Regions from separate parts of the Thalassobacillus sp. C254 genome, predicted to be linked through region 1. Evidence: riboswitches for the same ligand, from Rfam matches in the RefSeq annotation. Region 1 holds a riboswitch; each other region holds the start of a gene.

Region 1 (4,433 bases):
AACATCCAAATGATTGGTAGGCTCATCAAGCAATAATATGTCTGGTTCCTGGGCCAGCGCTCTGGCAAGCATTACTCTTTGCTTCTCACCGCCGCTTAACTGGCTAACCGACTTCTCCGCAAAGTGAAGGACATTCGTTTCCTGCATTGCCTGGTGGATGACTTCTTCATCAGCTGATGTGGTTAAACCAAGCCACCCCTTTTGATAAGGATATCTCCCAAGCTCCACAACCTGTCTGACACTATAGGAGAAGGCAGTTTCTGCATGCTGGGGGAGTACCGCCATTTTTTTTGCCAGTTCTTTCGAGGAGTAATCCATAATATCCTTGTCACCGAGAAGAACTCTTCCTGAAGAGGAAGGAAGGGCGGCATGAAGGATTTTTAATAACGTGGACTTTCCGCTTCCATTTGGACCTAGTATTCCAAAGATTTCCCCTTTGTTAATGTTAAGGTTAATGTCCTTTACGACATCTTCTTTATTTGTATAACCACCGGAGATATGTTCAATCGTCAGCACGTTTCTGCACCTCCTTTTCTGCTTAAAGCTTTTTGCGTTCTCTCAGGAGAAGCAATCCAAAAACAGGAGCACCAATGATTGCTGTTAATACACCAATAGGGAGTTCCGTCGGGGCAATCAGAGTCCTTGCTGCCATGTCTGTTAATACGAGAAATCCCCCTCCTATCAGTAGCGATAACGGTAAATGATGACGGTGGTCAGCTCCAAACAACAGACGGACCAGGTGAGGTATAACCAGCCCGACAAATCCAATCGTTCCTGAGACCGCTACTGCTGACCCTGTTAACAAGGATGCTCCAAGTAGGATGGAAATCTTTCTTGCTTCTGTATTTACTCCTAACGTTTTAGCTGTCTCTTCACCAAAAACCATTGCATTCAGTTCTCTGCTGTTTGCAAACAAAATAACAGCTCCTGTTATAAAGAAAGGAAGCATAAGGAGGACATGACTCCACCCTCTCATTGATACACTCCCCATCAGCCAGGTAATGATCTGGCGAAGTTCCTCACCTGTTAATGCAATCAAAAGAGACATCAACGATCCTAGAAAGGAACTGAATATAATTCCGGCTAAAATAATAGTTTCTGTAGCTAAATTCTTTTGCACAATCCTGGCAAAAAACAGGACTAGAAAAAGAGTCAAAAATCCGGATACCACACTGACAAAAGGAAGAGTAAAAGCTCCGATCAGCGGGAGAGAAAGCCCAAGAAAAAGAACAATCACGGCACCAAGAGCAGCCCCGGATGATACACCCAGTGTGAATGGATCTGCCAGGGATTTTTTAAAAATCCCTGAAAAGCAGATCCTGCCATGGCTAGAGACGCCCCTACCAAAAGGGCAAGAGTTACGCGAGGAAGACGGATATCCAAAATAATGTTTCGCGTAACGGAATCGATGTCAGCGCCTAGTGGTATCCCGGCACCTTCCTGAAGAAGAACTATCACTGTCGTTGAAAAAGGAATTCCAATACTGCCAATTGAAATACCAATAATAAGGGCTGCAAAAAGGAAGAGAACACTCCCTCCATAAGCAGCCCACTTTTTTTTATTCGTTGTTAAAGACATCAGGATAAACCAGCTCAGCAATTGCTTCAGCACCGTCTACTAAACGAGGTCCTGGTCTTGTAACTTTATCTGCATGTACATCGTAAATTCTTTCATTTTCTACAGCTGGAATGTCACTCCAGCCTGATCGTGAAAGAATTTCTTCTTCAGGATCTTCCACATAAAAACCATAGGTTGTAATGATCACATCGGGATTTAAGGCGATAACATCCTCTTCACTGTACTGAACCCACCCCTCTTCATTTTGGGCAGCATTTTCAGCATTGATCATTTCCAGAATCTCATGTAAAAAGGTGTTTGTACCAGTAGTATAAATTTCTGGAGCCGGCCCCACCTCAAGCCAGACTGTTTGTCTTTCATCCTCGGATATTTCCTGGGCTTGTTCCTGGAGCTCGTTAACACCTTCCTGCATCTCAGCTACAAGCGTTTCAGCCTCCTCATACGTCCCTGTGGCCGCACCGATCATTTCAATTGAATCGTAAGCATCATCAAAGCCAGAAGCTTCATTTACAAATAAAACGGTTATATCTGCCTCCTGCAATTGATTGAAACCTTCCTCACTGAAGTGAGCGGATGACTCATGAGCCAGAACAAGATCAGGCTCTAATGACAAAATGGTTTCCACATCGAATTCCATCCCGCCTACACTCTGAATATCATTCACTTCTTCCGGGTATGTATCGTTGTCAGTAACTCCCACAATGCGATCTCCGGCTCCTAATGCAAAAGCAGTCTCTGTATTGCTCGGAATCAAGCTGACAATTCTTTGAGGCTCTTCCTCAATTGTAACCTCTTCACCAACAGCATCTTCAATCGTCACTGGAAAATCGGCTTCTGCACCGTCTTCTCCGTTGGCATCAGTGTCTTCTTGCGGCTCCTCAGCTGCCTCTTCTTCCATAGATTCTTCAGTCGTATCCTCGGCAGCTTCTTCTCCTGTATCCTCTGTCTCTCCGCATGCTGCTAAACTCATTACTAAAAGTACTGACGTACCCATTACCCATTGTTTTCTCACTCTTTGTCTCTCCTTTTAGTTTCCGTTCTTTCTCTATAATGGTGAAAGGACTCGATACGGCAGCTTTTCCTGTTCTTTGGTCAATAACATCCTATAGATGCAAAAAAAGCTCCCCTTTTTCAAAAAGGAGAGCATACATGTGTATGACCTAAGTCACTGTAAGACAGCCGTAAGGCAGTTACCACGTCTGCTTCCACCTTTTCCTCGAAGGCCTGGCATATATTCATCTAAGGCAGGTCTCCTGACTTCCGCGTTCTGGATCAGCCTGCCTTCCCAACCTGCTTCTAGCAGACAGTGGCTTGATAGGCGTTCCACGCGTATACAGTGGCGGGACCGTGCCGGATTTTCACCGGGCTTCCCTTTTAACATTTCCCTTGATAGGAAATTGACCATAGATGTGAACGGTATTTTGTTTTCTCCATATTCAAAGTATACAGGATATTTTTTGTTTGAAAAGATGCTTTTTCAGCAAATTTTTCATTTTCCCTTTATTTCTCCTTATGGCAAATAAAAATTTGTCGAGGAGATGTGGCGGTTTGGTAAGGTGAAGCATCATAATCCCCAAAGTGAGATTGAATAGTGAAGCCGCTGCTTTCAAGCATACGTTTAAGCTCATCTGAAGAATAAAGCTTCACTCGTTCAAGGTATTCTCTTTTTGACTCATTATCGTGAATTGTAATCGTTTTCGTAACAAACCCCTTGTCAATTTTCCGCTGCTGCCTGATGTGCAGACCGTCCTTATTTGATTCATCCTCTGCTACAAGGTTTTTCGTAACATACTGTGGATTTAAATAGTCAAATAAAAACCAGCCCCCAGGCTTTAATGCTTGATAGGCATTTTTAAAAACAAGCTCATTTTCTTCATCATCCGGAAAATAACCAAAACTTGTAAATAAATTAAATACAGCATCATATTCATTGCTAAATTGAATATTTCTTACATCCGCGCGCATGTATTTAATAGGAAGGTCACTGGTCAAGTCAATTGCTTTTTTCAATAATACAGCTGAGAGATCAACCCCGGTGACGTCAAAATCCCTACGGGCAAGCCAGCGGCAGTGCCGTCCATGACCACAGCACAGATCCAGCACTGTCATCTTTTTTTGAAGAGGAATATAGGACATTAATGCTTCAAGCTCCCGAGCTGCTTTTTGTTCATCCCTGTGATCATAAATTCTCAGGTAGTCTTCCTGAAAACTTTCTTCGTACCATTCTGTCAAAGTGCCCACTCCTTTCTCTGAACTTTTGTGTAGAGCTTGTAAGTGTTCATAGGACAAAGACTGAGAGGGCTTTCAGGCTGTGCTGCCCTCTCCCTTCTTTATTTGCGTGTCAAACTAATTCTCTTTTCAACAGCACTACGAAGACAAATAACTCCGGGGTTTTTAAATGTCTTCTCTTGGTATATGAAAGGTAAAAGTCGTGCCCTCCTCCACTTTACTGTGAGCAGAAATCTGGCCGTTGTGTCCCTCCACAATATTCTTTGCGATAGCAAGGCCAAGGCCCGTTCCTGAGCGGCCCCGGGTTCTGGCTTTATCCGCCTTATAAAAACGTTCGAACACAAAGGGCAGGTCTTCTTCTGGTATACCTGATCCAGTGTCCTCCACATCCACAGTAACTCCGGATCCGTCTGTTTCCACACGAAGTGTCACGGTTCCGCCAGCCTCCGTATGACGAATGGCGTTATGAATTAAGTTCGTCAACACCTGCTCATATCTGTCTGGGTCAACATCCATTACAGCTCTTCGCCGGTAACTTCGGTTTGAAGATTGACTCCCGCTTCTTTAGCCAGGCCGTGAAACTTTCTGGTTATTTTTGCGCTCATTTCATGGATCTGAATCGGTTC
Region 2 (4,433 bases), on a different contig from region 1:
ATTCCTTAGCTTCAATCTCTTTAAGTTAACCGATCTATTGAAATAACAATTATCAGTATGAGGAGGATTCACATTCACAAAAGGTGCCTGGCACCACTGCGGTCTGTAACATTAAAATTGTGATTTTCTTTAAGCAACAGCGTCATTCACGTTTTCTTTGTTACGTAACCTGCAAGGTGCCTGGCACCAAAAAGGAAGTGGGGAAACTTTGGGACGTATAACAAGAGCTGAGATGATACAGTACTTAAAATTATATTTTATATTTGGCAGTCAAAATACTACTCAGCTTCCTGAACAAGTAGTAAAGGAAGCAATCGCAGGCGGGATTACTCTTTTTCAATACCGTGAAAAAGGAGAAGGTTCAAAAGCAGGTGCTGAAAAGGAAGAGCTGGCACGTAAATTGCAAGAGATCTGCCGGCAGAATGGAATTCCTTTTATAGTTAATGATGATATTGATTTAGCGGTGCAACTTAATGCAGACGGTCTTCATATTGGACAAGAAGATATTGGAGCAAAAGAAGCAAGAAAAATGATGGGTGATAAAATTCTGGGGGTTTCTGCATATACGATTGACGAAGGCCTGGAAGCCGCAGAGCACGGGGCTGATTACCTTGGTTTAGGGCCTATATATGCGACAGGTTCTAAAGACGATGCTGCTGAAGAAACGGGTCCTCAAGTGATCACTCTGTTTCGTAAAATGGGGATCAAGACACCGATTGTTGGGATTGGTGGAATTTATGAAGATAATATCGACGAAGTGATGAAATCAGGAAGCGACGGCATATCAATAATTTCAGCGATTGCTTCTGCACCAAGCCCCTTTGAAAGTGCAAGAAATTTGAGAAAAAGAAATTGAAAATTACCTGTAGATAAAGGGATAATATATGTAAAAACAAGCAGTATTCTGGTACCTCCAGAGAACTGCTTGTTTTTTATAGCTGTGACTTTGCCATTAACCAGCTTTCTTCGCTAGTTTTACCAGGACGTGAGCCATTTTATGCTTTTCGTCATCCTCAGCTACCTGCCACATCTCTTGTAATAGCTTTTCTTCTGTATTTTTAGGTGATTCATGGTTTTTGAGGTATTCTGCTACACGCTCAGCGCCTTTTGCCATTTGCTCTTCACTGAGGCCTAGAGATTCACCTTTTTCTACTTTTCCTTTAAGGTATTGCTGGAACTCACTAAAGCTTTCTAAAATGTCTTCCTTTTTGTTTTCGGACATGTTGTCAAGTTTTTCTTCGGCTTGTTTCTTTGGATCTGCCATCTTATATTCCTCCTTAAAGTAATTATGATCCTCTAATTCCCATCCTTGGGCAATCTAAACGTTTATATCACAAATACTACTAATTACCGTGTCAGCAAGGAGGACTATAGCGTCAGCATAGCTGCAGCGAGCGCCATGAGTATCACTGTAAGAACGAGAGCTGCTACACTGCAGGCGATACCGCCAATTGCGAGTCCCTTTCCGGACTCTCCTCTTCTTTTGATCTCCCTTATTGATAAAATTCCAAGAATAAGGCCAACCAACCCTAGAGCAAAGCCGGCTAACGGAATCAGAATAGAAGATACGAGTCCCACTACACCAAGGACCAGGGCTGTAATTGACTTTCCATTTGTTTTTAAAGGTGTTTCTGATGAAATACCGGTTTCTTGTTGATGTGCCAAATTAGTGACCTCCCTTTCTCTTAATTCGTTCTCCTACTCTATTCCTGAATTTTTCTTTTTTAATCTCACAAACAAAAATAGAGTGGAAAAGGATAAATTCCTTAGCAGATAGAAAGCCAAAAAGAGATTGACAGAGAGTGGAGGATCAGATAGCTTTAAAGGAGAAGAATATTAGGGGAAAAGGTGAAAGCTGTTCTAACAGTTTTCTTAAAAGGGAAGACCGGTGTGAAGCCGGCGCGGTCCCGCCACTGTAATTGGGTTGTCTGTTTTGCTGCCACTGTCGGTACAAATCGATGGGAAGGAAGAAACAGATGGAAACCAAGAGCCAGGAGACCTGCCTTTTCAACAACACCAGTAACCTACGGGTCATGGGGGGTGTTAGAGCAGGTTTCCGATTAATTATGGGCTGTTAAAAAGCCGTTTATATTATGCCGGAAGAGCGCCTCTAACCTCCACATGCAGGTTAGGGGCGCTTTTTTGCTGTTTAGTTGTGTATGCGTAGGTGAGTGGTAAATCTTTTAGTGAATTCTCTGTTCAAGGAGTGCTTGTACGATATATCCTGGCTGGGGGATGCGTGCAGCTTTTATAAGCAGTCTGAAAGAGACCAAATGGAATAGAGCCTTTTGCAGTGCGTTCGTCTTTATTCTATATAAGGAGTGATAGTGTGACAAATGAAAAAGGAAAACTTCTTGTCGTAGGTTTCGGCCCAGGAAGTGAAGAACAAATGACATATCGTGCAAAAGAAGCAATTCTTGAGTCAGATTCTATTATTGGCTATAAAACATATATAGATTTAATTAAACCATTGCTTACCGATCAGGACATAGTAAGGACGGGAATGACTGAAGAAGTAAGCAGAGCACAGGAAGCAGTCAAGCAGGCTGAGCAAGGAAAAACAGTGGCTGTCATTTCCAGCGGAGATGCTGGTCTATACGGCATGGCGGGATTAGTTTATGAAGTGTTAATTGAAAAGGGATGGAAAGAGGACGAAGGCGTAGAAGTAGAAATCATTCCTGGGGTATCTGCAATCAATTCTTGTGCCTCGCTTTTAGGGGCGCCGGTAATGCATGATGCCTGTACGATCAGCTTGAGTGACCACCTAACCCCTTGGGATTTAATAGTAAAGCGAGTGGAAGCGGCCGCCCAGGCTGATTTTGTCATTGCACTTTATAACCCAAAAAGCGGCAAGAGAACAAGACAAATAGAAGAGACACAAAGGATTTTAATGAAGTATAGAGATAAAGGAACGCCTGTCGGCCTTGTGAAAAGCGCATATAGAGAGCGGCAGAACATAGTGATGACTGATTTGGAGCACATGCTTGACCATGAGATTGGCATGCTTACAACAGTAGTAATCGGAAATAATTCTACATTTTATTATGACGGCAAAATGATTACCCCAAGAGGCTACCAGCGTAAATATACCCTGGGCGAGGAGAAACAAAAGTTAAAACCTGCCAGAGACTAAGAAGTGAGGCAGAGCCATGGGCAATGCATGGGGGAAAAGAAGAGACGGTAACAGCTGCCGAAAGTATAAATGTTAAAGGTCTTGCAGAAGAAGCGTTAAGCAAGCTGGGCACCACTTATTCAGAAAACAAACAAGTATCAGAAGATTCTATCTCGTTTAAGCAAACAGAGATTTTTGAATTTGCGGTTTCTCCGGGAACAGCAAACAAGAAAATAAGCTCAAAACAGCTTCTTCAGCTGACAGAAGTAATCGGGGAAGACGGTGAGGTAGAGTATACACCGAGCCATTACTTCAAAGTATCCCTTGAAACAGATCGTGCACAGGAAATTGTGAAAGAGCTTAAAGAAGCGGGCTGGCTCGTTTCTCCGGTAGGTAATGTGATTCACGTAAAGGCCTGTGATTTTTGTGACGGTGAGAAGCGTGATTCAATCCCATATGCTGAAGAACTACAAGAAGCTCTAGGCGGTATGGTTGTTCCCAAAGTTATGAACATAGGCTTTAATGGGTGCGGCATGGCATGCTACGGCGCAATTACTGATGATATTGGCATTATTTATAGAAGAGGAGCTTTTGATGTATTTTTGGGAGCAAAACGACGGGCAGAAATGCGCATGTAGCACAGCCAGTGGCTGAGGGGATGGAAGTGGACAAGTTAATTCCCCTCATTACAGCTGTTGTAGATGAGTACAAGGAAAAAGGACTGCCTAATGAAAGGTTCCATAAGTTTTTTAAGAGAGTGCAGGAGATCCAAGGGTTTAAGTATCAAGAGATGCCAGTGCCGGTTATCGTAGATAATCCATGTGAATAAGGAGGGAGAAAATATGAAAGCTGTGCTGTTTATCGGACACGGAAGCAAGAAGAAAGAGGGCAATGAAGGGATCATCCAGTTTGTAGATAATCTTAAACAAAAGGTGCCTGCTCCGATTGTGGAGACTTGTTTTCTGGAATTTGCTTCTCCGGGGCTTGCTTCGGGCATTGAAACTTGTGTAAAAAGAGGGGCGACTGAGGTTGCGCTAGTACCTATTATGTTTTTTCCAGCGGGACATTCTAAGATTCATATTCCCCAAGCGATTGATAAAGCAAGAAAGCTTTATCCTTTAGTCCGGTTTCATTACGGGCGGCCGATTGGGATTCACGAAGAAATGTTTCAGCTGTTAAAAGAAAAGCTTCACGCTGGAGTGGAACAAGAAACATTGTATAACAAAGATACCTCTATCTTATTGGTTGGGAGAGGAAGCAGTGATGTAGATGCAAATAGTGAGCTGTTCAAGCTTTCTAGAATTCTCTCAGAAAAGCTGGA
Region 3 (4,433 bases), on a different contig from region 1:
ACGTCGCAAAAAAGCCTGAGGCAATGAGGACACCATGGAAAAAAGAAGGCGGAAAGAAACGCCAGGAGATAAAATAAAAAAGCAATGTGACTGCTCCGGCAAAAGCCAAAACCCCCAGCCTTTCTCCCGTCGTTTGGGCAGGAAACCCAAAAGCTTGAGCCTGATATTGATGAAACAGCAAGTCTACAAAAAAAACACCAAAGAAGTAACTGATGAAGCGAGTCAACATGGTACCTCCTTTCTCTTGTTACTATTTACCTGTGCTTACATTTAATTTTCACATCCCCCTTAAATCTTTTCTTTATCTTTTCCGGCAATCCTTCATGCATTTCGATCACTTACCTGAATATGGATTGATCCTCTGGCAGGAACATGAAATAATGTTTTGAACAAAAGAAGAAATACTATTTGATAACCTGATAACAGGCTTTGTCCGGCAGTGAAATACAACGATGATAAATGTCTACGCGTGGTATATACTGGACGACATTTACAATCTTCATGACACCAAAAAGGCTGCCCCGTTAATGGGACAGCCGCAGAAGACACTAATCTATTTTTACTAACTCTACAGGTCCGTGGTCATCACAGTGGTCGCCATGTACATGGTGCAGACGTCCATTGACAAGAAAGTCATAGTGATCGCCATGAGGAACAACCTCGTGACCGCAGTCATCATTGTGAGTACATCCGCAGTTCATGGGGGCACATTCGTCAGGGTTACTTTCTGTTACTGAAATTTTACATTCGTCCCAGTGGCCGTTGTGCTCGCGATGAAGGTGACCGTCATGAACATAATCAATATGGTCACCATGTTTAATTTTAGTGTGCCCGCAAGACAAGCTGTGCTCGTGGGAATGTTTTTCATGAACAGAGTGATCGTGCGCCATTCCTATTACCTCCTTTTTATTATTATTTCACCTTTTTAAACTCATTATCCGAAACAGACGAACATAAAACTTTAGATTGGGATAAGAGAAGATGGACAAGGCAAGGAATCAATGATACGATTTACTAAAATTATACATGCAATGGAAATAGGTGCAAGGCAAATACTGCCTGCTTAATAGGGAAGTCCGGTGAAACTCCGGCACGGACCCGCCACTGTAAGGGGGCCAATGTAATGATTGGCTTTCTCGAGTAATCTCACTGGGTAACACCGGGAAGGGACGAGAGGATAACCCCCAAGTCAGGAGACCTGCCTATTTCAACATCACTGTTGACCTACGGGAATTAGGGAGGTGGTTAGATGCTGCACCAAAGTGTGCCTTCACTTGAATATACCCTTAATAGGCGTGACAAGCCTTCCAGATATATTTGATGAGAAGTAAGCGTTTCTAACCCGATCCCCGGGGTAGAACCGCTTATTTTTTTGGTAAAGGAGTGGTTGCAGTTAATGAAAAAAGTACACAAGTAACACGCTTTGGTATGAAGAGGAAAGAAATCTTTACAAAAAGAGGAAGTGTCCTTATAATTCAAAATATAAATCGTAATAATTACTATTTATGATTACTGAGGAGGAGAAATAAAATGAAGTGGAGCAAAACATATCCGTTGTCTTTTTTATTGACCGGAACTCTTATTATGGCAGCATGTGGAGCAGAGGGCGATACTGAAACCGGAGCTGCTGAAGCGGAGGCTGATTCTTTGTCCCAGGATGAAGCAGTGGTCATTGAGAACAATGGGGAAGAACTTACATTTGAAGAAGCACCCCAGCGTGCAGTGACATTAAACCAGCACGTAACAGAAGTTATGCTCGCTCTAGGGCTTGAAGACCATATGGCAGGGACTGCATATTTAGATGACGGCATACATCCTGAATACCAGGATGCCTATGAGAGTGTACCTGTTTTGGCAGATCAATACCCTTCCCAGGAGCCTTTTTTAAATGTTGAACCTGATTTTGCTTACGCAGGATGGGAAAGTGCTTTTACAGAGGACAATATAGGAACCTTTACTCAGCTCCTTGAGTACGGGATCACCCCTTATCTTCATGAGTCTTCTTCAATGATTGGCCCGACGCTTGATGATGTATATCAGGATATTACTAATATAGGCCAGATATTTAGAGTGGAAGAAAGAGCTGAGGAATTAATCTCTGCTATGGATCAGCGGATTGCTGACGTTCAATCGCAAATAGACCCGGATACAGATGATCCTTTAAGGTATTTGTATATGATAGCGGGGAACAAGAGCCAATGACTGGCAGTCAATTTTTATGACAAACTTAATTGAAATGGCAGGCGGGACTAACATATTCTCTGATGCTTTGGACCAAAACTGGGGGAACGTAAGCTGGGAAGCGGTGATTGAGGAGGACCCTGAATGGATCGTTATTGTTGATTACGGGGAAACAACAGCAGAGCAGAAAAAAGAATTTTTGTTATCATATGATGCCTTGGAAAGTGTGACAGCAATACAAGAAGAGAATTTTGTAGTCGTTCCCTTATCTGCTGCTGCTGAAGGAGTCAGAGCTCCTGAAGCGTTTGAGTTGATGGCAGAAGGATTTTACCCGGATATAGCTAACGAAAATTAGGGGACTTTCTTATGAGCGGTATAGCAAAAACTTATGAGACCACCCCTTTACCAGGGAAAGATAAAATGGAGGAGAAACAGCTAAAAAGGAATAAAGTTACCTACATGCTTTGGCTCAGCGGTCTTCTAGGATTACTGTTGATATCGATAACTGCAGGGGTAATGCTGGGACCAGTTGCTATTTCCCCTGAAGCAGTATGGGGAATCATTGTTTCGAAGGTTCCGTTTGTGAATGCATGGATCACATCCGAGTGGACTCCTGCTCATGATCACATCGTTTGGGATATCCGCTTGCCCAGAGTGCTTTTGGGCGCTGTTGTAGGAGCAGGACTCTCAATTGTAGGTGTGGCTATCCAGGCCCTTGTTCGAAACTCCCTGGCCGACCCTTTTATTCTCGGTGTGTCTTCAGGTGCTTCTGTTGGAGCTACCTTGGTGATTCTGTTTGGAGCTTTCAGTGTATTTGGCCAATATGCTCTTTCACTTGCTGCGTTTTTAGGAGCATTAGTTTCCATTGTTCTGGTTTTTTTGTTAGCGCAAGTAAATAAACGAATTTCTACTGCGAGGCTCCTTCTAGCCGGCATAGCCATTTCTATGATATTGAGTGCAGTGACGAGCTTCATTGTTATTTCTGCGCCTAGAGAAGAAGGAATTCGAAGCGCTCTTTACTGGTTGATGGGCAGTTTAGCCGGAGGAACCTGGGGGAACCTGTGGATTCCTTTAGCTTCTCTTGTTATTGTGTTTCTTTTTCTTTGGTTTCAATCACGTTCATTAAATCTTCTCCTTATGGGAGAGGAGACGGCAGCTACGTTAGGGATGAATATTGATCAATTCCGAAAGATCCTTTTAGTTATTACTGCTCTTCTTACTGGGGTTTTGGTAGCTGTCAGTGGAGCCATTGGCTTTGTAGGGTTAATGATTCCCCATATTGTGAGGCTGCTTATCGGCTCAGACCATAAAAGGGTGCTGCCGGTCAGTGCTTTGCTTGGAGCTGTATTTCTAATATGGGCTGATATTGGAGCAAGGCTGATTGCTGCACCGGAGGAAATGCCTATAGGTATTCTAACCGCCTTATGCGGAGGACCGTTTTTTATTTGGCTCTTGCGAAGAAGTACATACTCGTTTGGGAGTGAATCATAATGCATGTAAAAGTAGAAGATCTTTCAAAAGATTTATCAGGTGAAAAAATACTGCAAAATATTAATTTACATGTAGATACAAATGAATTTGTCGGGATTGTGGGACCTAACGGCAGCGGGAAATCTACGATGTTAAAAAGCATTTATCGGCACCTTAAGCCTGACTTTGGCGTTGTGGAAGTAAACGGTGAAAATATATATAATTGGACGGCTAAAAAAACGGCGAAACATATGGCCGTTGTCAGCAGGAGTCAAGTGTTCCGTTTGATTTTTCGGTAAAAGAAATGGTACTTATGGGCAGATCCCCTCACAAACGTTTTCTGGACAGAGATAACATAGAGGATGAAAAAATTGCAGAAAAAGCATTATCAGAAGTGGGGATGCTTTCGTTTTCCAGAAGAAGCTTCGCCTCGTTATCAGGTGGGGAAAAACAAAGGGTTATAATAGCCAGAGCGTTAACACAAGAGGCTGATGTCCTTGTTTTGGATGAGCCGACGAATCATCTCGATATCCAGCACCAGCTGCAAATATTAGATCTGGTTAAGCGTTTAAAGCAGACGGTAATAGGAGCTTTACATGACTTAAACCTGGCTGCAGCATACTGCGATAAGATCTACGTGCTTAACCATGGGGAGATCTATGCATCAGGAACCCCACAGGATGTATTAACCACTGAGCTAATGAGAGAAATTTTCGGCGTTGAAACTGTAGTAATGGAGCACCCCATAACCAAGAAACTTGCTATTACTTATTTATCTGAAG
Region 4 (4,433 bases), on a different contig from region 1:
TCAAAATGAAGGTTGAGCAACTCTTTAGCCTTAATGTCATGACGGACATAAATATTAAAGCTTATTGACTGATCAACATGGCGCTGTCTGGCAGCGTTTTGCCTGATGCTCCAAATCTGGTCCAGTTCATGGCGGGCCCGTTGGTAATAGAGGTACGTATGGTGATTTAAGTCTGGAGCTGTTACCTTAAACTTAAAGTTCTTCTTTTCTTCAGCAAATTCCACTGCGTACAACGGGTCAATTCCATCTGTGGATCCACCGATTTTGGCAGTAGAAGAATTAGGAGCTACAGCCATCATCCATCCGTTTCTCACTCCAGTTGCAGCCACCTCTTCCTGTAATTCCTGCCACCGTTTTGACGTATAGCCTCTTCGCTCAAAATAAAGACCTGTTTCCCACTCAGAACCTTGAAATTTACTATAAGCCCTTTTTCTTTTGCCAATTCCATGGAAGATTGAATCGTGTGATAGGCAATGTCTTCGTATATTTTATCTGCGTATTCCACAGACTTCTCAGATTCCCACTGGATTCCTTTTAATGCCAAAAGGTGATGCCAGCCAAACGTTCCAAGACCCACAGCTCTGTACTTTCTGTTGGTAACTTGCGCCTGACCCACTGGGATGTTGTTTAAGTCAATGACATTATCAAGCATCCTCATCTGAATAGGTATCAGCCTTTCTAAGACATCATCCTTACAGCCGACGGAAGATTAATAGAAGATAAATTACATACCACAAAATCTCCTGGTTTACGGACAATAACAATGTTTCCCTCTTCGTCTTCATACTCTTGACTAATAGGAGAAGGTGACATATTTTGTGTAATTTCTGTGCATAAATTACTGCAATAGATAGAGGTTCTTCCCTCCCCTTTCAAATGCTTGTTTGAATTTTGACGATTTACTTCATCCCGGTAGAACATGTAAGGTGTTCCAGTTTCCAGCTGTGCCACCATAATTCTTGCCATGATATCCATGGCTCGGTAGGTCTTTCGCGGAAGAAGAGGGTGATTGACTGCTTCTTCATACTTTTCTGTAAAATATTTACGGTCTTCCTCGTCATAAAAGTCTTCAAGACCAACCGGAGTGCCATCTTCACTCTTCCAGCCCATGATTTGTTTCACCTGGTGAGGACAAAACACATGCCATTCGCCTATGCTTCTTCCGTTCTCATCTGTCTCCTGTAACTTATGCATAAATAGGTCAGGTATCGTAACCCCGGTAAAAATATCGTGAGCTTTCCTTCTTTCATCACCATTATTTGTTTTTAAGTCAAGAAAACCGTTCATAATGTCCTTGTGGAATAAGTCTAAATAAACAGCCACCGCCCCTTGACGCTGTCCCAGCTGGTCCACACTCACAGCTGTGTCATTAATCAGCCTGATCCACGGTACCACTCCAGAGGAATTACCTTTAAACTTCTTTATATCTGATCCTAAAGCTCTTACCTTCCCATAATAAATACCAATCCCACCGCCATCCTTGCTGAGGCGGGCAATGTCCCAGTTATTCAGGTAAATACTGTCAAGTGAGTCATCAACTGTATCTATAAAACAAGAAGACAATTGACCAAAACTTTTTCCTGCATTAGATAAAGTAGGAGTAGCAACCGTCATATATAAATTGCTTAGTGCCCAATAAGCTTCCTTAACCTTTTCCAGCCTTTTGTTTTTTTCTTCCTTCTGCATAAGGGTCATCGCAATGATCATAAACCGCTCCTGCGGCAGCTCAAATACTTTCCCCTCATGATCTCTCGCTAAATACCGGTCTGCCAGTAAAAATAAACCTATGTAAGTAAACAACTCATCTCGCTTGGGTTCAATTTCCCGTTCTAATTCCTTAATTTCCTGTTCAGAATATGCTGCTAACAAATGATCGGAATAGATTCCTTTCTCACGTAACGTTTTCATTAGCTTATACAAGCTTCCATATCGTCTTTCCGCCGTGCTGTACCCTCTATGTAAAGCCGCCTGCTTGTATAGTTCATTTAAATACAGCCGTGCTGCAACAAACGTCCAGTCTGGCTGGTCCATTTGTATTTGGTTTAATGCATAGAGCATAGCTTGATGGTTCACGTCTTTATCCGTTCCGGTAAAAGATGTAATATATTCTTTGATTTGCTTTGCATTAAAATTGTAACGATCAAAAGCTTTATCAATTGTATCCATCACTTCATGTAATTCCTCTTTAACATGTACTGTCATTTTCTTCCTCCTTATTCCTGCTTTATTCTAAGCTGGCCGTTGTCGTCTCACCGCTCCTGATATTTTTTCGAATTAAAAAATCCGCTCAAATTAATGTGAGCGGATGAAACGATAGCAAGTAATGGAGAAAGATACTTTGGTCTTTCTCTGTGCCACCGTTTCATCTTCTCAATCCCCGAAGAAGGTGAAACATCTTAAGATAAGACAGGTCTCCTGACTTGTGCGTCTTCCGTCCATGAGCTCCTTCCCGTATAAAAACCGATCAAGTTTATTTATACAGTGGATACGACTCATTTCGTCAGCACTTACAGTTGCGGGGGCAGTCTTGGATTTTCACCAAATTCCCTTTTACGCCAAATGGCATCTCATCTCAAGGCAAACAATATATAGTTTTATCGATAACAAAAAACACAATATCTTGTGAAATTCTACATTTATACTACATGACTTATCCCAATTTAGCAAGTTCATAGATCCATAGATTATTAATTTATTTCTTCAAATGTAAAGCATCTCTACTATTACATGGGGGGAGCATTTGACGTCAATTATCACATTTTGTCGTAATACCCGAAAAGTCTAAGGCTGCGTTGTTTTTCTTTTCCTATTCGCTGAAAATACATTTATTTTACCTACACTAACCCCTGCATAAAAGAATTAATACCTCAGTGAAGCAACGGACTTACTAATAACCATCCTCTCCGTTTCATATCCCTTACTTTTTAAGTAATACTCCATTCCTGCTTTAGCAATGTCTATGTTATTTTTCGGACCGATGGTCACACGTTTTATAGGAAGTTTCTCTGGAAAATGAATCGTAATAAACGGGATGATTACTCCATTTGAAGCCCGGAAGAAAACCTCTGGGCCCCTCTCTTTGGTAGTGAGCTTTCGTGGAAGAGCAATTCGATATTCTTCTTCACTTTTAAAAGCCTCATCCTTAAAAAAGATCGAACAAGTTGCTAGTATAGAAAAGAAATGTTCTGAAAGCTCTCCACCGATTTCTTGCAGCGTATACTGAGGGTGAAGGCGGGATAGATATTGAAAGGTTTCCATGAGAAAATCCATAACAATTTGTTCTTGTTCTCTTCTGTCGTATATTACCCTTCCATACACTAAGGTATATTCACGGGCAAAATGACTGGAAAAATCATTTATTTTTTTCAGCATGTCACCAGAGGAAAAGCCGATATTGTATCCGTCGCCTTTTGCGTAGTTATACCAAAGAGCCAAAGAGTCTTTATTTTCGGTCAGGGAGAATATATATACTTCAAAATCGTCAAGGTCTATCTTCTCCATAAACCTTTGCCACGTCTGTTTTAATTCTAAAATAAATAACTTTTTCAGTTCCTGTATATATGTATCTTCCCCAAAGTTATCCGTCAGCTTACTTTCGACCTGTCCCAATACTTTATTAATAATTCCTTCTATATAAATAAGTTCATTTGAGTCATTTAAAAAGGTTCCTCTGCTCATCCACAAATTGTTTGTTTCTACCATGCCCATTAAACTATCTAAACCGGTGTAATGATACAGTTCCTTTTGTACAGTGTGATCTTTTCTGATTTGCTGGTCTACCGACTGCCAAAAATGCAGCGATAAAGCCTCTGCCAGTGTCCCCTTTTTATCCATGGTTTCTCCCCTTCTACTCAAGCATAAGTCTTATTTCCAGCTTGTATTTTCCCTTCTTTGTGTAAGAATAATCCCGGTCCACGATTTTTTCATTGGTGCACCCCATGTACTGGTATGCGTGACTCAGAATATCAAGAGCTCATTTAGGCATTATACATTTACCCAAATCCTTTCGGCTTACTGTCTATTTTCGTTCGACTCCTGCTTTTTCCAAAGGGGCCACTCTTCGACATGACTAATATAACTTGGAACTTTGACAGAACCTATGAAAAAAGACGGTCTCAAAAAATTTTCATTGAGACCACCCTTTTTTATCTACTTCTTTTTTTGCTGAAATGATCTTTCTTTTGCCGGCTCTGTACTTCCAGGTTCATCTGGGCTTTTTTGTGAACGGTAGGCCTCGTTTATAAACGAGCTTCCACTTTTCTTTGTGTTTTTATGGCTCACCCTCTTCACCCCCTCCTTATATAATGTTAGCTATTAGCCGCATTTTATTTGAGGGAGGGTAAAATAAGTGAGGTCTATCTGTAATGGGGGAGGAGAGCGGCCCCTATCGCTCCTGCCTTTTGCCCCGACAAGGCTTCGTAAATCTCGGCCTC

The links. A riboswitch is a leader RNA that binds a small molecule or an ion and turns the genes downstream of it on or off. The one in region 1 is predicted to bind cobalamin.
Region 2: linked by a shared signal. The riboswitch ahead of cobJ (precorrin-3B C(17)-methyltransferase) and the one ahead of JCM19033_RS18215 (ABC transporter substrate-binding protein) in region 1 are both predicted to bind cobalamin.
Region 3: linked by a shared signal. The riboswitch ahead of JCM19033_RS13810 (ABC transporter substrate-binding protein) and the one ahead of JCM19033_RS18215 (ABC transporter substrate-binding protein) in region 1 are both predicted to bind cobalamin.
Region 4: linked by a shared signal. The riboswitch ahead of JCM19033_RS19585 (ribonucleotide reductase N-terminal alpha domain-containing protein) and the one ahead of JCM19033_RS18215 (ABC transporter substrate-binding protein) in region 1 are both predicted to bind cobalamin.

Annotation. Positions count from the first base shown of each region.
Region 1 is NZ_BAXQ01000026.1:9,985-14,417, reverse strand. It holds gene JCM19033_RS18225 (heme ABC transporter ATP-binding protein) at 1-516, opposite strand, end outside; partial or broken gene JCM19033_RS18220 (FecCD family ABC transporter permease) at 539-1,578, opposite strand; gene JCM19033_RS18215 (ABC transporter substrate-binding protein) at 1,559-2,572, opposite strand; cobalamin riboswitch at 2,804-2,999, opposite strand; gene JCM19033_RS18205 (bifunctional 2-polyprenyl-6-hydroxyphenol methylase/3-demethylubiquinol 3-O-methyltransferase UbiG) at 3,079-3,810, opposite strand; partial or broken gene JCM19033_RS18200 (ATP-binding protein) at 3,973-4,433, opposite strand, start outside.
Region 2 is NZ_BAXQ01000023.1:10,985-15,417, forward strand. It holds partial or broken gene thiM (hydroxyethylthiazole kinase) at 1-29, shown strand, start outside; gene thiE (thiamine phosphate synthase) at 209-856, shown strand; gene JCM19033_RS17255 (DUF3243 family protein) at 953-1,264, opposite strand; gene JCM19033_RS17260 (DUF4190 domain-containing protein) at 1,369-1,665, opposite strand; cobalamin riboswitch at 1,830-2,022, shown strand; partial or broken gene cobJ (precorrin-3B C(17)-methyltransferase) at 2,390-3,941, shown strand; gene JCM19033_RS17270 (sirohydrochlorin chelatase) at 3,955-4,433, shown strand, end outside.
Region 3 is NZ_BAXQ01000014.1:81,772-86,204, forward strand. It holds gene JCM19033_RS13800 (DUF2243 domain-containing protein) at 1-229, opposite strand, end outside; gene JCM19033_RS13805 (hypothetical protein) at 549-890, opposite strand; cobalamin riboswitch at 1,023-1,221, shown strand; gene JCM19033_RS13810 (ABC transporter substrate-binding protein) at 1,531-2,202, shown strand; gene JCM19033_RS25965 (ABC transporter substrate-binding protein) at 2,219-2,536, shown strand; gene JCM19033_RS13815 (iron ABC transporter permease) at 2,641-3,672, shown strand; gene JCM19033_RS27565 (ABC transporter ATP-binding protein) at 3,672-3,950, shown strand; gene JCM19033_RS27570 (ABC transporter ATP-binding protein) at 3,965-4,433, shown strand, end outside.
Region 4 is NZ_BAXQ01000031.1:36,828-41,260, reverse strand. It holds partial or broken gene JCM19033_RS26720 (hypothetical protein) at 1-652, opposite strand, end outside; gene JCM19033_RS19585 (ribonucleotide reductase N-terminal alpha domain-containing protein) at 679-2,202, opposite strand; cobalamin riboswitch at 2,388-2,585, opposite strand; gene JCM19033_RS19580 (DUF2971 domain-containing protein) at 2,860-3,834, opposite strand; gene JCM19033_RS26715 (hypothetical protein) at 4,150-4,281, opposite strand; gene JCM19033_RS23820 (ROK family protein) at 4,356-4,433, opposite strand, start outside.